DNA from 4 places in the Micromonospora sp. NPDC127501 genome. Region 4 is predicted to be linked to each of the others. Evidence: riboswitches for the same ligand, from Rfam matches in the RefSeq annotation. Region 4 holds a riboswitch; each other region holds the start of a gene.
The links. Region 4 has a riboswitch for cyclic di-AMP ahead of ABTW72_RS06050 (C40 family peptidase). Riboswitches for the same ligand answer to the same signal wherever they lie in the genome.
Positions count from the first base shown of each region.

Region 1 (4,228 bases), on a different contig from region 4:
TGTCCAACGTGGACGCGGTGCTGACCGACCTGCTGGACACCGACCCGCTGGCCGAGGCCCGCTGGGCCACCCGCCGCCGCTACCTGGGTGACTTCCCGGCCGAGGCGTACGCCGAGGCGTTCCTGACCGCCGCCCGCCGGGAGCTGGCACCGGCCGAGACACTGACCGCGTCCACACCGGCGTAGCCGCTCAGCGGTACGGGTCGAGCAGCGCCAGCACCGCTGCCGGGTCCTCCACGTGCGCGTTGTGCCCGAGACCGGGAAGCGTGGCGACCGGTACGCCGTACTCCTTGAGCTGTTCGTCGGTGACCATCGGATCGTTCTCCCCGCGCGCCAGCACCACCGGCACGTCGGTTGCCGCCAGAAGCGCCGCCAGGTCGGGTTCGCCGACGGCGAAGGCGGTCGGGTCCATGGCGAGGCGCCACCGGCCGTCGACCTGGCGCAGCCCGGCGTCCACCACCGGGTGGTCCGGCGAGACCAGGCCGGCCAGCCCGGACACCCGCAGGTAGCGGCGAGCCGCCTCGGTGCGGCTGGCGAACCAGCTCACGGGGCGGGCGGCGACCTCGGCGGCGCGGGTCAGCTCAGCGGGTGACCAGAGCGCCTTGATGCCCAGCCCGACCACCGCGTCCACCGGCGCACCGGCGTCACGGGCGGCGAGCGCCAGGCCGACCACCCCACCCAGCGAGTGTCCGAGCACGACCAGCCGGTCGTCGGGGGCGAGGGCCTGCGCGATCTGCTGGGCGAAGCCCGCGAAGGAGTACGACGGCAGCGGCGACGCCCAGCCGTGACCGGCGAGGTCCGGTGCCAGCCATCGTCCGGGCCAGTGCTGCTCGAGGTACGGCGCCCAGGGCAACCACACGTCCCCGGTTGCTCCCATGCCGTGCAGCAGCAGCAGGACCGGCCTGCGGCCGGCGTGACCACCCGTCTTCTCCACCACGGCCGCAGTCTCCCACGGTTCACGGTCGGGTACGAGAGCCGTCGATGACGGACCGCGCGGACAACCGCTGCGGGCGCCGGCCCCTTGTGGGGGACGGCGCCCGCGGCGGTCAGCGTGCCCGGGTCAGGCGGAGTAGCCCCGGCTGGTGATCCAGTTGGCCAGGTCGATCGTGGTGATCCAGTACGACGGGTCGGCCGGGTTCGCCGAGTCGGCGATCCGCACGGTGCGACCGTTGTCCTTGTAGCCCACGACGGCGATGTAGTGCCCGCCGCCGTAGGAGTGCCAGCCGCCGTCGGTGTCGGTGGCGTCTCCGACGACGTTGGCCACCACGCCCCGGCCGTCGGTGATGGCCTTCACCACGTCGGCCTGGAGGCGGTCCATCTGGGCCGGGCTGGGCGCGCCGGGGAACATCCGGGTCCGGTACGGGGAGCCCTTCACCTCGGCGTTGAGCACCCGGGTGGTGTCCTCGGCCGAGTTGGTGCCCATCTCGGTGGTGCCCAGCTCGGCGCCGAGCTCCTCCTGGGTGCGGTCGACGCCGGCGGCGCTGAGCGCGTTCCGGGTGGCCGCCGGGCCGCAGTTGTAGTAGGTGTTCTGCGCCTCGTAGTCGTAGTCGAGCACCTTGGTCGCCGGCGGCTTCGGCCGCTCCGGCTTCCGGGTCAGGTCGGGGTTGCTGCTGGCCTTGGCAGCGGGCGACGCGGCGCTGGTGGCCGGGGCGGCCGTGGTCGACGTGGCGCTGGCCGAGGGGGACGCGTCCCGTGCCTCGCCGCGGGAGGCGGCGACGTCACTGCGCATCTCGGCGACCGTGGTCGCGCTGCGCTGGCCGGCCGGGGCGTCGTCGGCAGTGGTGAGCAGGGCGCCGGTGGTGGTGGCGATCGCGAGGGCCGCGGCGGAGGCGGCGACGATCTGGTACGGGCGCTCGGTGGCGAGGCGGCGGAGCTGACGCTGCAGGGTGTGCTTCACGGGGTCCTCCACGGATCGGGGGGAGAGCGGCACACCGGTGCCGGACCGGTATCCGGGCAGGCGCCAGCGCGCGGACAGGGGTCCGCGGATGGTGAACCGCTCAGGGGAACGCCCGGCGCGGCCGGGCGGGGAAGGCGATGACCCGGAGGGTCAGCTCACCGTCACGCGACGAATGAGCGGGTGCATCGCCGCGCCGTGGAGGCGGGGGAACAACCGAGGGGTGGAAAGGTGCTGCACGAGGATGGGACTCCTTCCGACACCGCCTACCGGGTTAGCTGACGGATTCGGGCGGGAAGACGCCCTACCGCGGGCCGTGGCTCGCGGATTCACCCCGGACTTACTGGTGGGTCCCCGGTTCGTTGATCACGATTAAGCGGGTCGATGCGGCGTCGCGTCTTGCGATCGGTTACCGCACCGGACGGGACGACACTACTGGCGTCTCAACGCCCTGCCAAGCCAGGTTCACCTGCGTAAACCCCAATTGGCGCGACAATTTCTGCGCGTATTACCGATGACGTGACTCGATGGGACAACCGGTTACGGCGACGCCTGCGGGCGACAACCGGACAGGCCGCAAAAAACGCGGCCACAATCGCGGGAACAATCCCGCCGATCGCGCCGGCCGTCCCATTTCGCGATCAGGTGACCGGCCTCACATCACGGATTGGGCTCAACCCACCCGGGCCGGGCGCCACCGTGCCACGACGGCGGGACGCAACGCCCCGGCCACCGTGCGGCGCGCTGGCACCAGGGTCGGGCGGAGCCGGGCCGCCGCCGCGTACGCCTCCTCGGCGAGGGCACGAGCCGACTCGGCGGCCAACTCCGCGTCGCGCCAGGCGGCCCGCTCACGGTCGGCGGCCACCTGGTAGTCGGCCAGCCGCGCATCCCGGACCACCCGGCTGATCAGCACCTCCTGCTCGACCGGGTGTCGCCGGGGATCCCAGCCGCGCCGGTGCCCGAACACGTCGCCGAGCTGCGCCATGGTCAGGTCGCCCCGCCAGTACGCCGCCATCGCCGCCCGGTGCAGATAGCGTTCCCGGGCGGCGTACTCGGCGGGGGTGTGCGGGGTCTGCGGGGTGGGCAGCGCCCCGGCGCCGGCGAAGCGACGCGCGGCGGTGTCCGCCTCGTCGTACCCGATCCAGGCCTGTTCCAGTTGCTCCTGAGCAGTCAGCCAGGCGGCACGCCGGCGCTTGGCGGTGGTGGTCGCGCCGGCTGCGGCGACGGCCACCTCCTCGGCGTAGCGGCGCAGGTCGACGGCCTCGGCGGCGGCCAGCTCCCGGGCAGTGGGCCCGGCCGGGAGCGCATCGTCGGTGGGCCGGTCCCGTTCGGGGCGCGCGGCCAGCACGGCGAGCAGGCCCAGGGTCAGCAGGAACAGCGTCGACCAGATGGCGGCGGCCTGCGGCACCTCGGTCACGAACTGGTAGAAGACGACGGTCTCCATGGTCGGCACCTCGGGGAGAGAGCAGTGCGATGGGAAGCCGCGCCGACCGGCGGGCCACGGCGGGCCACGGGTCGGCGGGTCAGGGAGCGGGTGGGTCGACAGGGCGCGGTGTCGGGACGGTCGTCCCGGTGGCTCAGCGCGCGGGTGGGGCCCGGGAAGCCCGACCGTCCGCTGCGTCGACGAGAGGCAGCCGGTCAGATTCGGCCGCGCCGACCGGCAGCACGCCGGCCGCGATGGTGCCCTGATCGCCAGGGAGCGCCATCAGCGTGTCGACCGACCATGCCGGGACCGATTCCTCGGCGGCCTCCGGTGGCATCGCCGGGGCCGGGCGGGCCGCACTGTGTGCCTCGCCGCGCCGGTAGCAGGCCGCCAACGACCCGACGGCGACCGAGGCCGGCACCGCGCTCGACGTCGGCACCGGGCCGGGTGTCGGCGTGGCGGCCGTGGCCGGGCCTGCGCCGAGCGCCAGGGCCGCGACGACGGCGAGGCTGGTCAGCACCCGAGTCGCCCAGCGCGCCACCCACCACAGCGGACAGGTGAGCGCGACCGGAAGCACATCCCCACGCTACCGTCGCGCTGACCCGGGCGCACCGACCACGGGCGTGTCGGATCACGCCGCGCCGACCCCGTTGACCAGGGTGGACGTTGTCAGCGCAGGTCGACGTACGTTGATCGACCGCCGGCCCGACCGACCTCCTCGGCAGGTCCGTCGACCTCGCCGCGGGCGCTGCTCGCGGGGTTTCGTGCGTCGTCGTCGCCGGCCACCCGTTGTCGGGGGACGGGCACCGGACGGGCCGCACGGCGCGGCGCGAGCCGGCGCATCATCGGGGTTTCGACGAAGCGGTGCAGCAGCCCGGCGAGGATCAGGTTCGCCGCCAGGAAGCCGAGCAC
Region 1 is NZ_JBEORJ010000003.1:376,652-380,879, forward strand. It holds gene ABTW72_RS09090 (CDP-glycerol glycerophosphotransferase family protein) at 1-185, shown strand, start outside; gene ABTW72_RS09095 (alpha/beta fold hydrolase) at 190-936, opposite strand; gene ABTW72_RS09100 (C39 family peptidase) at 1,060-1,908, opposite strand; cyclic di-AMP (ydaO/yuaA leader) riboswitch at 2,142-2,282, opposite strand; gene ABTW72_RS09105 (hypothetical protein) at 2,567-3,337, opposite strand; gene ABTW72_RS09110 (hypothetical protein) at 3,471-3,893, opposite strand; gene ABTW72_RS09115 (acyltransferase family protein) at 3,986-4,228, opposite strand, start outside.
Region 1: linked by a shared signal. The riboswitch ahead of ABTW72_RS09100 (C39 family peptidase) and the one ahead of ABTW72_RS06050 (C40 family peptidase) in region 4 are both predicted to bind cyclic di-AMP.

Region 2 (4,228 bases), on a different contig from region 4:
CCGGGGCCTGGGCGACCTGTTCGTGGTTCGCACCGCCGGGCACACCACCGGCCCCGAGGTGCTCGGCAGCGTCGAGTACGCGGTGACCGTCCTCGGCACCCCGCTGGTGGTGGTGCTCGGCCACGACTCGTGCGGTGCGGTGCAGGCCGCCCGGGAGTCCGCCGCGACCGGTACCGCGCCGAGTGGCCATCTGCGCGCGGTGGTCGACGCCGTGCTGCCCAGCCTGCGTCGGGCCGCGGCCGAGGGCGTGGACGACATCGACGGCATCGTCGACGTCCACATCGCCCAGACCGTCGAGACGTTGCTCGGGCAGTCGCCCGTGCTGGCCGACGCGGTGGCGCGGGGGCGGTGCGCGGTGGTGGGGGTGTCCTACCGGCTGGCCGCCGGAGCGGTGCGCCCGGTGGCCGCCGTACCGGCCGACCTCGCGACGTTGGCGACCCCGGCCGGATCGCCCGGGTCGACCGACTCGGCCGCGGCTGCCACGGTCTGACGCGACGAGGGCCGCTCCGCGTCACGCGGAACGGCCCTCGACGGGGATCGTGCGGGTCAGAGCAGCGACATGTGGACGTGGTCGGTGTGGTTCGACGGCCCGCTGTACGAACTCCAGCCGGTGGCCGGGAACCAGATCTGCCGGTTCCAGATCACGTAGTAGATGCCGAGCCGGTCGGCGTTACGGATGAGGAACGCGGCGACGTTGTTGCCGTACGTCCGGGTGTCGTTGTTGTGCCACGGGGAGAACCCGCTCTTCTGTAGCGACCAGTCGCAGGCGCGGCCCTTCGGGTGCTCCCACGGCCCGCCGGGGCGGTAGCAGCCGACGAACCGGTTGAAGCCGGCCGCCTTGACCTCCTTGTACGCGTGCAGCGTGCGCGGCGTGATGCAGCCCGACGTGGTGGGGTCGTTCTCGCTGCACGACTGGGGCTTCCAGTCACCGTCGGCCGTGCGACCCGGGCCGATCTTCGCGACCTTGGAGGTGGCGTCCACCAGGCCGCCGGTGAAACCCTTGCCGCCGACGAGGGAGAGCGCCTTGTCGGCCTCGCTCTTGCGCTTGGCCATCAGGGCGGTCTGCTTCTGCTGCTCGCGGACCTCGGTGTCGAGGGCCAGCTTGGCCTGCTCGGCGCGGGCCTTCACCTCGTTGACCTCGGAGAGCTTCTTCTCGTTGACCATGTTCATCTCGTCGAGCATCCCGGCGCGCCGGACGAACGAGTCGGGAGCTTCGCTCTCCAGCAGCATCGCGACAGCGCCGATCCGGCCGGTCCGGTACGCCTGGGCGGCGATCTGCCCGACCTGCGGGGCCAACGCGTCCAGGTCGGCCTTGGCCCTGTCGACCTCCGCGGCCAACTCGGCCTGGCGCTTCTTGGACTTGTCCAGCTTGGACTTTGCGGCGGAGTAGTCGCGGTTGGCCTGTTCGATGACGTCGTTGAGCAGCTTGGGCTCGCCGTCCTCCTCGTGCCCGGAGGGTGTGGGATTCGTCGGGGCGGCGTGCGCCGGGAGCGGCCCGGCGAGCACGGTCAGTGCGGCGATCACGGCCACCACGGGTGTCATCCAGCGGCGTAGGGGTGCCGTCACAATGTTCCCTTCCGTCGACCGCCGACCGGGTTAGCTGACGGGTTCGGGGCGGAAGTGGCCCCTACCGCTGACGCGGATTCACCCCAGGTACCTGGGTCCCCGGCTCGCCGGTTGGCGATTGGGCGGTGGCACCGCAGGCGCCGCTTCGCGCCTTCATCGGTGACCGGCAGCGAGGTTACCCGAGAGTCGACCGGGTGAGCTACGCCTGGATGCCGACCAAAAGCGTCATTTCGCCATAGCGTTGAGTGACCAGTGACGCGGTTCTCAGGGTGGATGCCCGATCTGGTCACGCTGAGGAGTGTCACCATGCCGTATCCGTGCTCCTGTTCGACTTCGGCCACCGGTCGGTGGCCTCGGATGGGGGTGCGGTCCGCGTCCGGCCCGGCTCGTCGGAGCCGGCCGTTCGCGGTGAGCTGAGTGCGGCCAGTGCCTCGCTGCGGTCCGGCTGGGGCCGGGGCGCGGGAGCGTCGGTGGACGCCTCTGCAGCGTTACGCCCGGCAGCGCTCACCACCGCGGCCAACCCGGTGGTCAACGGAACGGCGGCGATCAGACCGAGGGTGGCGACCGCGCTGCGGACGATCTCCTGCGCGAGGAACTCACTGGTGAGGATCTGCCCGATCGGCCGCGAGTCGGCGGTGAGCAGGAGCAGCAGGGGCAGTGACGCACCCGCGTACGCCAGCACGATGGTGTTGACAGTGGAGGCGATGTGCGCGCGGCCGACCCGGGTGGCGGCGCGGTACAGCTGCAACCGGGTCAGCCCGGGGTTGGCGTTCGCCAGTTCGGTGACGGTGGCCGCCTGGGTGACCGTCACGTCGTCGAGCACCCCGAGCGATCCGATGATGATCCCGGCGAGCAGCAGACCGTGCAGGTCCACGTCGCCCTGGAACATCGACAGGGTGGTGGCGTCTTCGCTGCCGAAGCCGGTGAGGTGGGTCGCGGCCGTGGCGATGGTGGCGAGCACGCCGGTCAGCACCAGACTGCCGAGGGTGCCGAGCACCGCGACCGAGGTCTGTGCGGTGACCCCGTGGGTCAGATAGAGCACCACGAACATGATCAGGGCCGCGCCGACCACCGCCACCAGCAGCGGTGACCTGCCGGCGCTGATGCCCGGCAGCACGAAGGTGAGCAGGATGGCGAAGCTGGCGGCCAGCCCGGCGAGCGCGGCCAGACCTCGCCACCGACCGAACGCGACGATGGCGGCCGCGAAGATCACCGCCAGCCACACCATCGGGGTGCCGCGTTGGTGCTCGGCGATGTTCCAGTTGCTGGTGGTGGGATCGGTCGGGTCGGCCAGTTCGACCAGGATGACCTCGTCGCCGACCTCGACCCGGGGTGCCCCGGGTCCGTCGGGCACCGGTGTCCGTACCTGCTGGCCGGCGGTCGGCCCGTCGTCCACCCGGACGTCGACGGTGCCGCACCGCCCATCGCCGACCCTCGGTGTGCCCTCGGGGACCGATGGCACCGACGGGCACGGCTCGCTCACCACCCGGGTGACGGTGCCGGGGTAGCGCGGCACGTCCGCACCACCGTCGGTCTGCGGTGAACCACCGCGCGGCCAGAGCAGCACCGCGGCCAGCACCGTGGCGACGAAGAGGGGTACCACCGTCACGACGAGGATCCGTCGCACCCGTGGTGGGGCGGACGGAGCACTGTGGGTGTGGTCGGAACCCAAGGCGAGACTCCCAACGATCCGGTGCGGGATACGGGTCAGCGGGCCGGGCGGTTCACCGTTGCGGTGGAAACGCGACGGACGGCGGGGCGGATCGCTGCCTGACGACCGCTTGATCACGGACGGTCAGTGCTCGGCCCGGTCGGCCGGGAGCGACGCCACGACGTGGCGGCGCCGGTGCCCGACTGTGCAGCGGCATTCGGAGGGCCATCGTGGGAGATGCTAACCAGCCCTCCTGGGGGTTGCAGGTCGTGGCGGAGTGTCGGGCGGCCGAACCGCTCGCGTGGCGCTCTCCGGGGCGGCATGTTGGAGCCATGCCCGCCTCGTCACCGCCCGATCCGGACCGACCGCGACGCGCCGAACCCATGCCGCACGACAAGCACGCCGGGCACGACAAGCACGCCGGGCACGATCCGGCGATGTTCCGCCGCCGGTTCTGGGTCTGCCTGGTGTTGACCGTCCCGGTGGTGCTGACGAGTCGTCTCGTGTCCGATCAGCTGGGCCTCGCCGGGGACGACGGCGTCCCCGGTCAGGCCTGGGTGGGGCCGGTGCTCGGCTCGGTGGTGTTCTGGTGGGGTGGGTGGCCGTTCCTGGTCGGTGCGGTTCGGGAGGTGCGGGACCGGGCGCCCGGGATGATGCTGCTGGTCGCGATGGCGATCACCGTCGCGTACGCCGCGTCCCTGGCGACCAGCGTCGGCGCCTTCGACCTGGACTTCTGGTGGGAGTTGGCCGCGCTGGTCACCATCATGCTGCTCGGGCACTGGCAGGAGATGAAGGCCATCGGGCAGGCTCGGGGAGCGCTGGCGGCGCTGGCCGCGCTGTTGCCGGACGAGGCCGAACGGGTGGCGGCGGACGGGCGGGTCGAGGCGGTGCCGGTGACCGGTCTGCGGATCGGCGACGTGGTGCTGGTCCGGCCGGGGGGTCGGGTGCCGGCGGACGGCCGGGTCGTCGAGGGCGGCGCTGAGCTGGACGAGTCGATGATCACCGGGGAGT
Region 2 is NZ_JBEORJ010000010.1:35,401-39,628, forward strand. It holds gene ABTW72_RS22175 (carbonic anhydrase) at 1-490, shown strand, start outside; gene ABTW72_RS22180 (coiled-coil domain-containing protein) at 547-1,566, opposite strand; cyclic di-AMP (ydaO/yuaA leader) riboswitch at 1,571-1,701, opposite strand; gene ABTW72_RS22185 (YibE/F family protein) at 1,868-3,238, opposite strand; gene ABTW72_RS22190 (heavy metal translocating P-type ATPase) at 3,601-4,228, shown strand, end outside.
Region 2: linked by a shared signal. The riboswitch ahead of ABTW72_RS22180 (coiled-coil domain-containing protein) and the one ahead of ABTW72_RS06050 (C40 family peptidase) in region 4 are both predicted to bind cyclic di-AMP.

Region 3 (4,228 bases), on a different contig from region 4:
CGCTACGCCGGCGGCGGCATCCTGGTGGTGGGGCCGTCGTCGGTCTTCGTCGAGTACATCGGCTCCGTGCTGCCGTCGCTCGGTGAGGACACCGCGACCCTGCACTCACTGGGCACCCTCTTCCCGGGGATGACCGCCACCCGCCCCGACCCGCCCGAGGTGGCGGCGGTGAAGGGCTCGCTGCGGATGCGCCGGGTGCTGGAGCGGGCGGCCCGCGACGCGGTGCCGGGCGGCCCGGGTGAGCTGCGGCTGCTCTACCGCGGCACGCTGCTGCGACTGGACCGGGCCGCGCTGGACCGGATCCGGGACCGCGCGCTGCAACGCGGCGCACGACGCAACGAGGTGCGCCGAGCTGGTTTCGACGGGGTGTTCGCCGCGCTCTGGGCGCAGGCCCGTGAGCTGAGCAGCGGTCGACTGCCGGTGCAACCGGCCTTCGAGGCGGAGATCGCCGAGCGGTCGGAGTTCCGGGAGTTCCTCAAGGCGTGGTGGCCTCGGCTGCACCCCCGGCACGTGCTCGGCTGGCTGGCGCAGCCGGACCGGCTGCGTCGGTACGCCGGGGGAATCCTCTCCTCGGCGGAGATCCGGCTGCTCAACGCCGCGTACCGAAACCTGGACTCGGCCGGGCTGACCATCGCCGACGTGGCGCTGCTGGACGAGTTGGACGCGCTGCTCGGTAAGCCCGCGCAGCCGGCCCGTGCGCGACGCGATCCGTTCCAGCTCGCCGGTGGCGTCCGTGAGCTGAGCACCCTCGGTGAACGTCAGCGGGCCGCCCGCGCGGCGGCCCGGGAGCGTCCGGAGGACTACCGGGAGTACGCGCACGTGGTGGTGGACGAGGCACAGGACGTCTCGCCGATGCAGTGGCGGATGATCGGTCGACGCGGCCGACTGGCCTCCTGGACCGTGGTGGGCGACCCCGCGCAGACCGCGTGGACCGGCGATCCGGAGGAGCTGACCCGAGCCCGCGACCAGGCGCTGGGCCGGCGCAAGCGACACGATTTCACGCTGACCACCAACTACCGAAACTCGGCGGAGATCTTCGCGGTGGCGGCGGCGGAGATCCGTCGGCTCTACCCGGACCTGCCGCTGCCGACCGCCGTGCGCTCCACCGGGGTCGAGCCGGTGGAGCTGGTGGTGCCCGCGACGGGGTTGGAGACCGCGACAGTGGAGGCCGCCGCCGGTCTGCTGGCCGAGGTGGAGGGCACGGTCGGGGTGATCACGCCGGTCCCCCGCCGGGACGAGGTCGCCGGGTGGCTGGGCGCGCTCGGCGCGCCGAGGTTGCAGGTGGTGACCAGCCTCGAGGCCAAGGGCATGGAGTACGACGGGGTGGTGCTGGTCGCCCCGAGCGAGATCCGGGCGGATCCGGGCGCCGGGGTGCGCACCCTGTACGTGGCGCTCTCCCGAGCCACCCAGCGGCTCACCACCATCGACCCGACCGGCTGACGTGTGCGGACTGCCCTCAGCGGAAGGCCCCGCCCGTACACTTGCACACATAGCGATGTGAGCATACATTTGACCGGGTCCCGACCAGCGGCGGAAGGTGGTTCTCGTGGGCGCAGGTCATGACCACCACCATGGGTCCGTCGCCAATGCCGCACACCAGCACCGAGGTCGACTCTGGGCGGCGTTCGGGTTGCTCGCCACCCTGATGGTGGTCGAGGCGGTGGTCGCCCTGCACACCGGCTCGCTCGCCCTGCTCTCCGACGCGGGGCACATGTTCACCGACGTGCTCGGCATCGGGATGGCGCTCGCCGCCATCACGGCGACAAGGCGGGCCACCGGCGACCCGCAGCGCACCTTCGGGCTCTACCGGCTCGAGGTGCTCGCCGCGCTGGCCAACGCGGTCCTGCTCTCCGGCGTCGCGATCTACGTGGTGATCGAGGCGATCCGCCGTTTCGGCGACCCGCACCAGGTCATCGCCGGCCCGATGCTCGCGGTGGCCGTGCTCGGCCTGCTCGCGAACATCGCCGCCTTCGCGCTGCTGCGCGCCGGAGTCCGGGAGAGCATCAACCTCCAGGGCGCCTACCTGGAGGTGCTCGGTGACCTGCTCGGCTCGCTCGGCGTCATCGGCGCGGCGCTGCTCATCACCGTCACCGACTGGTGGTGGGCCGACCCCCTGGTCGCGGTCGCCATCGGCGTGTTCATCCTGCCGCGCACCTGGCGGCTGGCCCGCGCCGCCATCCGCATCCTGGTGCAGGCCGCCCCGGAGCACCTCCAGGTGACGGCCGTGCACGACCGGCTCGCCGCCGTCCCCGGTGTCGTCGAGGTGCACGACCTGCACGTCTGGACGCTCACCTCGGGGATGGAGGTGGCCTCCGCCCACCTGACCATGGCACCCGGCGCGGAGGTCGGTGCGGTGCTCACCGCGGCGCGTACGGCCCTGCACGACGACTTCCGCATCGAGCACGCGACGTTGCAGATCGAGCCCGGCGCCGCTTCCGGAGCGTGTGGCTCCATCGAGTGGTGACGGGGGTTTTCACAGCCTTCCTCCGCTTTTGCCGTAATTTTCCGTGGTGTCGCACGCACCGTCCGTCACATTGGCTGCAGCGGCCCCATTGGCACCGGTAGGCTCGGTCCCGGCCTCCACCAGGCGGCGCCCTCCCGGCGCCGGTGGCGGTCGCCGCCTAATCGCCCAACTGGGCGAACCGGGGAACCATGTTCCTGGGGTGTATCCGCGTCAGCGGTAGGGATCTTCCGTCCCGAACCCGTCAGCTAACCCGGTCGGCGGCTGACGGAAGGACATGCGCAGTGGCACCAGCACGACCACCCGCCGCCCGACTGGCGGCCCTGATCGTCGCGATGTTCGCCCTCGGCGTCGCGCTTCCGGCCGGCACCGCCTCGGCCGCTCCCCCGACCGGCCTGCGGGCCGCCGCACCCGACTCCGACGAGGAGGGCGGCACCCCGGCGTTGCGGGCCCAACTCGAGGCGGCCAGCAAGGGCTACCTGGACGCGAAGCGCGCCCTGGACACCTCCATTCAGCGGCAGAAGCAGCTCGCCACCCAGCTGAAGACCATCGAGGTCGAGATCGACCAGCGCAACGGCAAGGTCGGCGAGATCGCCGAAGTGGCCTACCGCACTGGCCGGCTCGGCGCGATGTCGGCGCTGCTCAACAGCAACACCCCGGAAGGCTTCATGGACCGGGCGGCCGCGCTGGACGCGGTGGCGGCCAACGAGGACCGGGTGTTGCGCGACCTCCTGGACAGCAAGGACAAGGCCAACCGCACCCGGGTCGCCCTGGACGGCGAGATCAACGAGCAGCGCAAGCAGGTCGCGGTGATGGCCAAGCGCAAGGAGCAGGCCGAACGGGCCCTGACCGTGGCCACCACACCCAAGCCGCAGACCACCGCCGACACCAGCTCCAACCGGGGCACCTCCAGCGCCAACGCGACGGCCGCGCCGCGCAACTCCGACGGCTCCTGGCCCTCCGAGTCGTGCAGCGTCAACGACCCCACCCCGGCCAACGGCTGCATCACCCCCCGCACCCTGCACGCGCTCAACCAGGCCAAGGCCGCGGGATTCACCAGGTACGTCTCGTGCCACCGCCCCAGCGGCTCGGGTGAACACCCGAAGGGCCGGGCCTGCGACTTCGCGGCGCAGAAGGGCGGCTTCGGCGGTAACGCCACCGGCGGCGACAAGACGTACGGCAACAACCTGGCCGCGTACTTCATCCGCAACGCGGACCGGCTCGCCGTGCTCTACGTGATCTGGTACAGGCAGATCTGGCTGCCCAGCAGCGGGTGGAAGTCGTACAGCGGGGCGCACGGCACCCCGTCGACCGACCACACCAACCACGTACACCTGTCGGTCTACTGACCCACGCAGTCGTGATGCCTGTGAGTCGTGATGGCTCACAGGCATCACGTGCGTCCGGGCCGGGCTACGTCGCCGGGCGTACCCCTGATGTCGTCGCTCGTCGGACGACCCGGCCGCCGTCCGCGGGCAGCATCGCGGTATGCCTAGGATCCGACCCACCACCCGCAAGGCGCTGCTCACCCTGCACCTCGTCACCTCGCTCGGCTGGCTCGGCGCCGACCTGGTGCTGCTCACCCTCGGCATCGCCGTGCAGCGGGGGGCCGACCCGGCGGTGGTCTATCCGGTCACGGCCCTGGTCGGCACGGTGCTGTTCGCGCCGCTGAGCGTTCTGGTCTGGCTGATCGGAGTCGCCAGCTCGCTGCTCACCCCGTGGGGCCTGCTGCGCCACCGCTGGGTGCTGGTCAAGCTCGTGCTCACC
Region 3 is NZ_JBEORJ010000007.1:208,580-212,807, reverse strand. It holds gene ABTW72_RS18565 (HelD family protein) at 1-1,440, shown strand, start outside; gene ABTW72_RS18560 (cation diffusion facilitator family transporter) at 1,547-2,464, shown strand; cyclic di-AMP (ydaO/yuaA leader) riboswitch at 2,609-2,740, shown strand; gene ABTW72_RS18555 (coiled-coil domain-containing protein) at 2,746-3,810, shown strand; gene ABTW72_RS18550 (hypothetical protein) at 3,950-4,228, shown strand, end outside.
Region 3: linked by a shared signal. The riboswitch ahead of ABTW72_RS18555 (coiled-coil domain-containing protein) and the one ahead of ABTW72_RS06050 (C40 family peptidase) in region 4 are both predicted to bind cyclic di-AMP.

Region 4 (4,228 bases):
CTCCTCCGCGGGGAAGGAGTGCAACGCGTAACGGCCGTCACGTTCGAGGTCGCGGCGCTTGGGCGAGTCGATGATGAAGCAGAACAGCCCCTCGGCGGTGATGACCGGGGAGACCGGATGGACGCGGGGCCCGCCGTCGGCACGGACCGTGGCCAGATAGCCGAAGCCCGGCCCGTATTGCTGGAGGAGAACGCGGATCCCGTCGGCGAGTCGGGGCTCGTCGGCGGCGAATTCGGACCAGGAAGCCATGTGGGCATTCTATCGAACAAATGTACGAGCAGCGACCTCGACGCGCTGGTCACCGGCACCGAATCCGGCCACTTTCGGCAACGCGGCTATGGTGGTCCGATGCTGCTCTCCGACCGCGACCTGGTCTCCGAGATCAAGGCCGGCACGCTGGGCCTGGAGCCGTTCGAGCCCACTCTGGTCCAACCGTCCAGCATCGACGTCCGACTCGACCGGCTGTTCCGGGTCTTCAACAACCACCTCTACACCCACATCGATCCCGCCATGCAGCAGGACGACCTGACCTCGGCCGTCGAGGTCCCCGACGGCGAGCCGTTCGTGCTGCACCCGGGGGAGTTCGTGCTCGCCTCGACACTGGAGGTCATCTCGCTGGGTGACCAGCTCGCCGGCCGACTGGAGGGCAAGAGCTCCCTGGGCCGGCTCGGGCTGCTCACGCATTCCACCGCCGGTTTCATCGACCCGGGCTTCTCCGGTCACGTGACGCTGGAACTCTCGAACGTGGCGAACCTGCCGATCACCCTGTGGCCGGGCATGAAGATCGGGCAGCTCTGCATCTTCCGGCTCTCCTCGCCGGCCGAGCACCCGTACGGCTCGGTGGTCTACGGCTCGCGCTACCAGGGCCAGCGGGGGCCGACACCCAGCCGCGCCTGGCAGCACTGGCGCACCTGGCCCACCCGCTGAGCTTCAGCCGCCAGGACCGAGACGACGAGGGCCCGCCGCGAGGTGATCGCGACGGGCCCTTCGGTCATCCTGGGTCAGCCTGGACGGCCGTAGCTGTGGATCGGGCCGTCGTCGACCTTCTTCATCTTGACCGGCTGACCGGCCTGCGAGGCGTGCACCACCCAGCCGCCACCGACGTACATGCCGACGTGGTGGATGTCGCTGTAGTAGAAGACCAGGTCGCCGGGGCGCAGGTCGCCCTTGCTGACGTTCTTGGTGACCCGGCTCTGCGCGGCGGCGTTGTGCGGCAGCGACACGCCGGCCTTCGCCCAGGCGGCCAGCATCAGCCCGGAGCAGTCGTACGAGTTCGGGCCCTCGGCACCCCAGACGTAGGGCTTGCCGATCTGCGCGCAGGCGAACTTGACAGCGGTGCCCGCGGCGCCGCCGGGGTAGCTCCCCGGGCAGGGCGCCGGGCGCAGCGGACCGCCCCCGCCGCTGCCGTACACCTTGAGGCGCAGCTTCTGCAGGCGGTCGATCTCGTCGTTGATCTGCTTCTTCTTCGCCGCCAGCTGAGCTTCCGTGCGGGTCAGCTGGGCCACCATCTCGTCCAGCGGCGCCTTCTGCGCGGCCAGCTGGTCGCGCAGGTCGGCCACCTGGCGTACGTCCTTCTGCTGGTTGTGCGCGAAGCGGTCGAGCATTTCGAGCTGGCCGACCACCTCGCTGGGCGACCGGCTGCCCAGCACGGCGTTGACGGTCGAGACGTTCTCACCCTTGTAGGCGCGTACGGCCAGGGCGCTGACCTTGTCCATCGCGGCGTCGACCTGGCGCTCCAGCGGAGTGATCCGGGCGGCCAGCGCGTCGGCCTGCTTGCGCTTCGCGGCGAGGTCGATGCGGGTGGCGTTGTGCCGTTCGATGATCGGTTCGAGCTTGTTCCAGTCGGCGTCGATCTGGCGCTCGATCTCGGCGACGGACGGGTCGGCGTGGGCCGCCGTGGCACTGCCGGTCAGGACGACGGCGACGCCGGCCAGCGCGGCGAGTGCGGTGGTGAAGCGGGACCAGCGTGGGCGCGGCACGATCGACGGCGTGCCGGCTGATGCCGACCGCTCGGACGACGGCCGCGGGGCATGGAGTGCCACCGGGGTTCCGTACTCCTTCTTCCTGACCGCCTACCGGGTTAGCTGACGGGTTCGGGCGGGAAGTCGGCGCCCTACCGCAGTGGCTGCGGATTCACCCCGAGGGACCTGGGTCCCCGGTTCGCTCGGAAACGACTCGGCGGTGTCGGTCCGTTACCGCCCGGGCTGGGCGGAGCTGCTGTCGGGCCGACGAATGACCAGAGTAGAGACGCTTGTTACCGATCCGCAACCCGTGCGGCAGTGACACTCCGTACGGATTGGACGAGGTCACCGACCGTGTGTGAAGAATTCTTTCCGCATGCTTCGATAGATGGAAAGGTATTGACGCGACCTCCCGGACGGCGCGATGGTGACCTGACCTCACTCCGCGAGAATCTAGGGGGTTCGATGCACCATCCAACCCTGTCGACCGGCTGGCGCGCACTGCTCGCCGCCACCGTGGTCGCCGCCGCGACCACGGTGCCACTCTCCAGCGGCCCGGCCGCCGCCGCGCCCACCACCGACCGCCAGCAGCAGTACGCCGCAGCGGCCACCGAGTACGGCGTGCCGGCCGTCGTGCTGCTCGGCGTCTCCTACCTGGAGTCGCGTTGGGACACCAACGCCGGCACACCGAGCACCAGTGGCGGCTACGGCCCGATGCACCTGACCGACGCGCGGCACGTGGCCGCCCTACCCGGGCGCGGCCACCACGACGCCGGCGCCGAGGACCCACGCGGCGACGACTCCCGTCCCGCCCGGGTGCCCGCGACCCGGCCGGTCGAGGCACCCGCGCCGTCCACCGCCGCGTTGCAGACCGTGGACGCCGCCGCCACGCTGACCGGCACCACCCCCGAGGCACTGCGCACCGACACGGGCCTCAACATCCGGGGTGGGGCCGCGCTGCTGAGCGCGTACCAGAGGGAGCTGGGCGCGCCGGTGGGCGCGGACACCGACCCGGCGGCCTGGTACGGCGCGGTGGCCCGTTACTCGGGCGCGGACAGCGCCGACGCCGCAGCGGCCTTCGCCGACGAGGTCTTCACGACCATCGGCGCGGGCGAAGCCCGGGTGACCGACGACGGCCAGCGTGTCACCCTGCCAGCCCGCGTGGTGCGGCCCGAGCGTTCCTGGTTGGACCGGCTGGGCCTGCGCCGCCTGGCCCGCCCGGACGGGGTGGAGTGCCCGCGCACCATCTCCTGCGAATGGATCCCGGCGCCCTACGAGGCGTTCGGCGACGGCGACTACGGCAACCACGACCTCTCCGACCGGCCCGCACGGCAGAAGATCGAGTACATCGTCATCCACGACACCGAGGCGAGCTGGGCGACGACCCTGAAACTCGTCCAGGACCCGACCTACGTGAGCTGGCACTACTCGCTGCGCTCGGTCGACGGGCACATCGCGCAGCACGTGAAGACCAAGGACGTCGGCTGGCACGCCGGCAACTGGTACGTCAACGCGAAGTCGATCGGGTTGGAACACGAGGGCTTCGCGGCGCAGGGCACCTGGTACACCGAGGCGATGTACCGGACCTCGGCGAAGCTGGTCCGGCACCTGGCGCTGCGGCTGGGCATCCCACTGGACCGCCAGCACATCATCGGGCACGACAACGTGCCCGGCACCATCGCCTCGACAGTGCGGGGAATGCACTGGGATCCGGGCCCGTACTGGGACTGGACGCACTACTTCGACCTGCTGCACGCCCCTCGACTGGACACCGGCACCCCGGCCACCGGAATGGTCCGGATCGACCCGGACTACACCACCAACCAGCCGGCGTTCACCGACTGCGTCACCCCGGGCGTGCCCTGTGCGCCACGCGGCTCCTCGGCGGTGGTGCTACGCAGCGCACCGTCCGCGGACGCGCCGCTGGTCAACGACATCGCGCTCCGCCCGGACGGCAGCCCGAACACGATGGTCGTGTCGGACCACGGGGCCCGGGCGTCCGCCGGGCAGACGTACGCGCTGGCCGGACGGCAGGGCGACTGGACGGCGATCTGGTACCTCGGGCAGCGGGCCTGGTTCCACAACCCGGCGTCCGCGCCGACCGCCAGCTGGACCGTCGGCGTCGTGGCCACGCCGAAGCCCGGACGGACCACCGTTCCGGTCTACGGACGGGCGTACCCGGAGCAGTCCGCGTACCCGGAAGGGGTGCCCTACCAGGCGATCTCGCCGCTCCAGTACACCCTGGCCGCCGGGCAGCGGTACGCCGT
Region 4 is NZ_JBEORJ010000002.1:440,343-444,570, forward strand. It holds gene ABTW72_RS06040 (pyridoxamine 5'-phosphate oxidase family protein) at 1-249, opposite strand, end outside; gene dcd (dCTP deaminase) at 349-927, shown strand; gene ABTW72_RS06050 (C40 family peptidase) at 1,002-1,979, opposite strand; cyclic di-AMP (ydaO/yuaA leader) riboswitch at 2,056-2,191, opposite strand; gene ABTW72_RS06055 (N-acetylmuramoyl-L-alanine amidase) at 2,427-4,228, shown strand, end outside.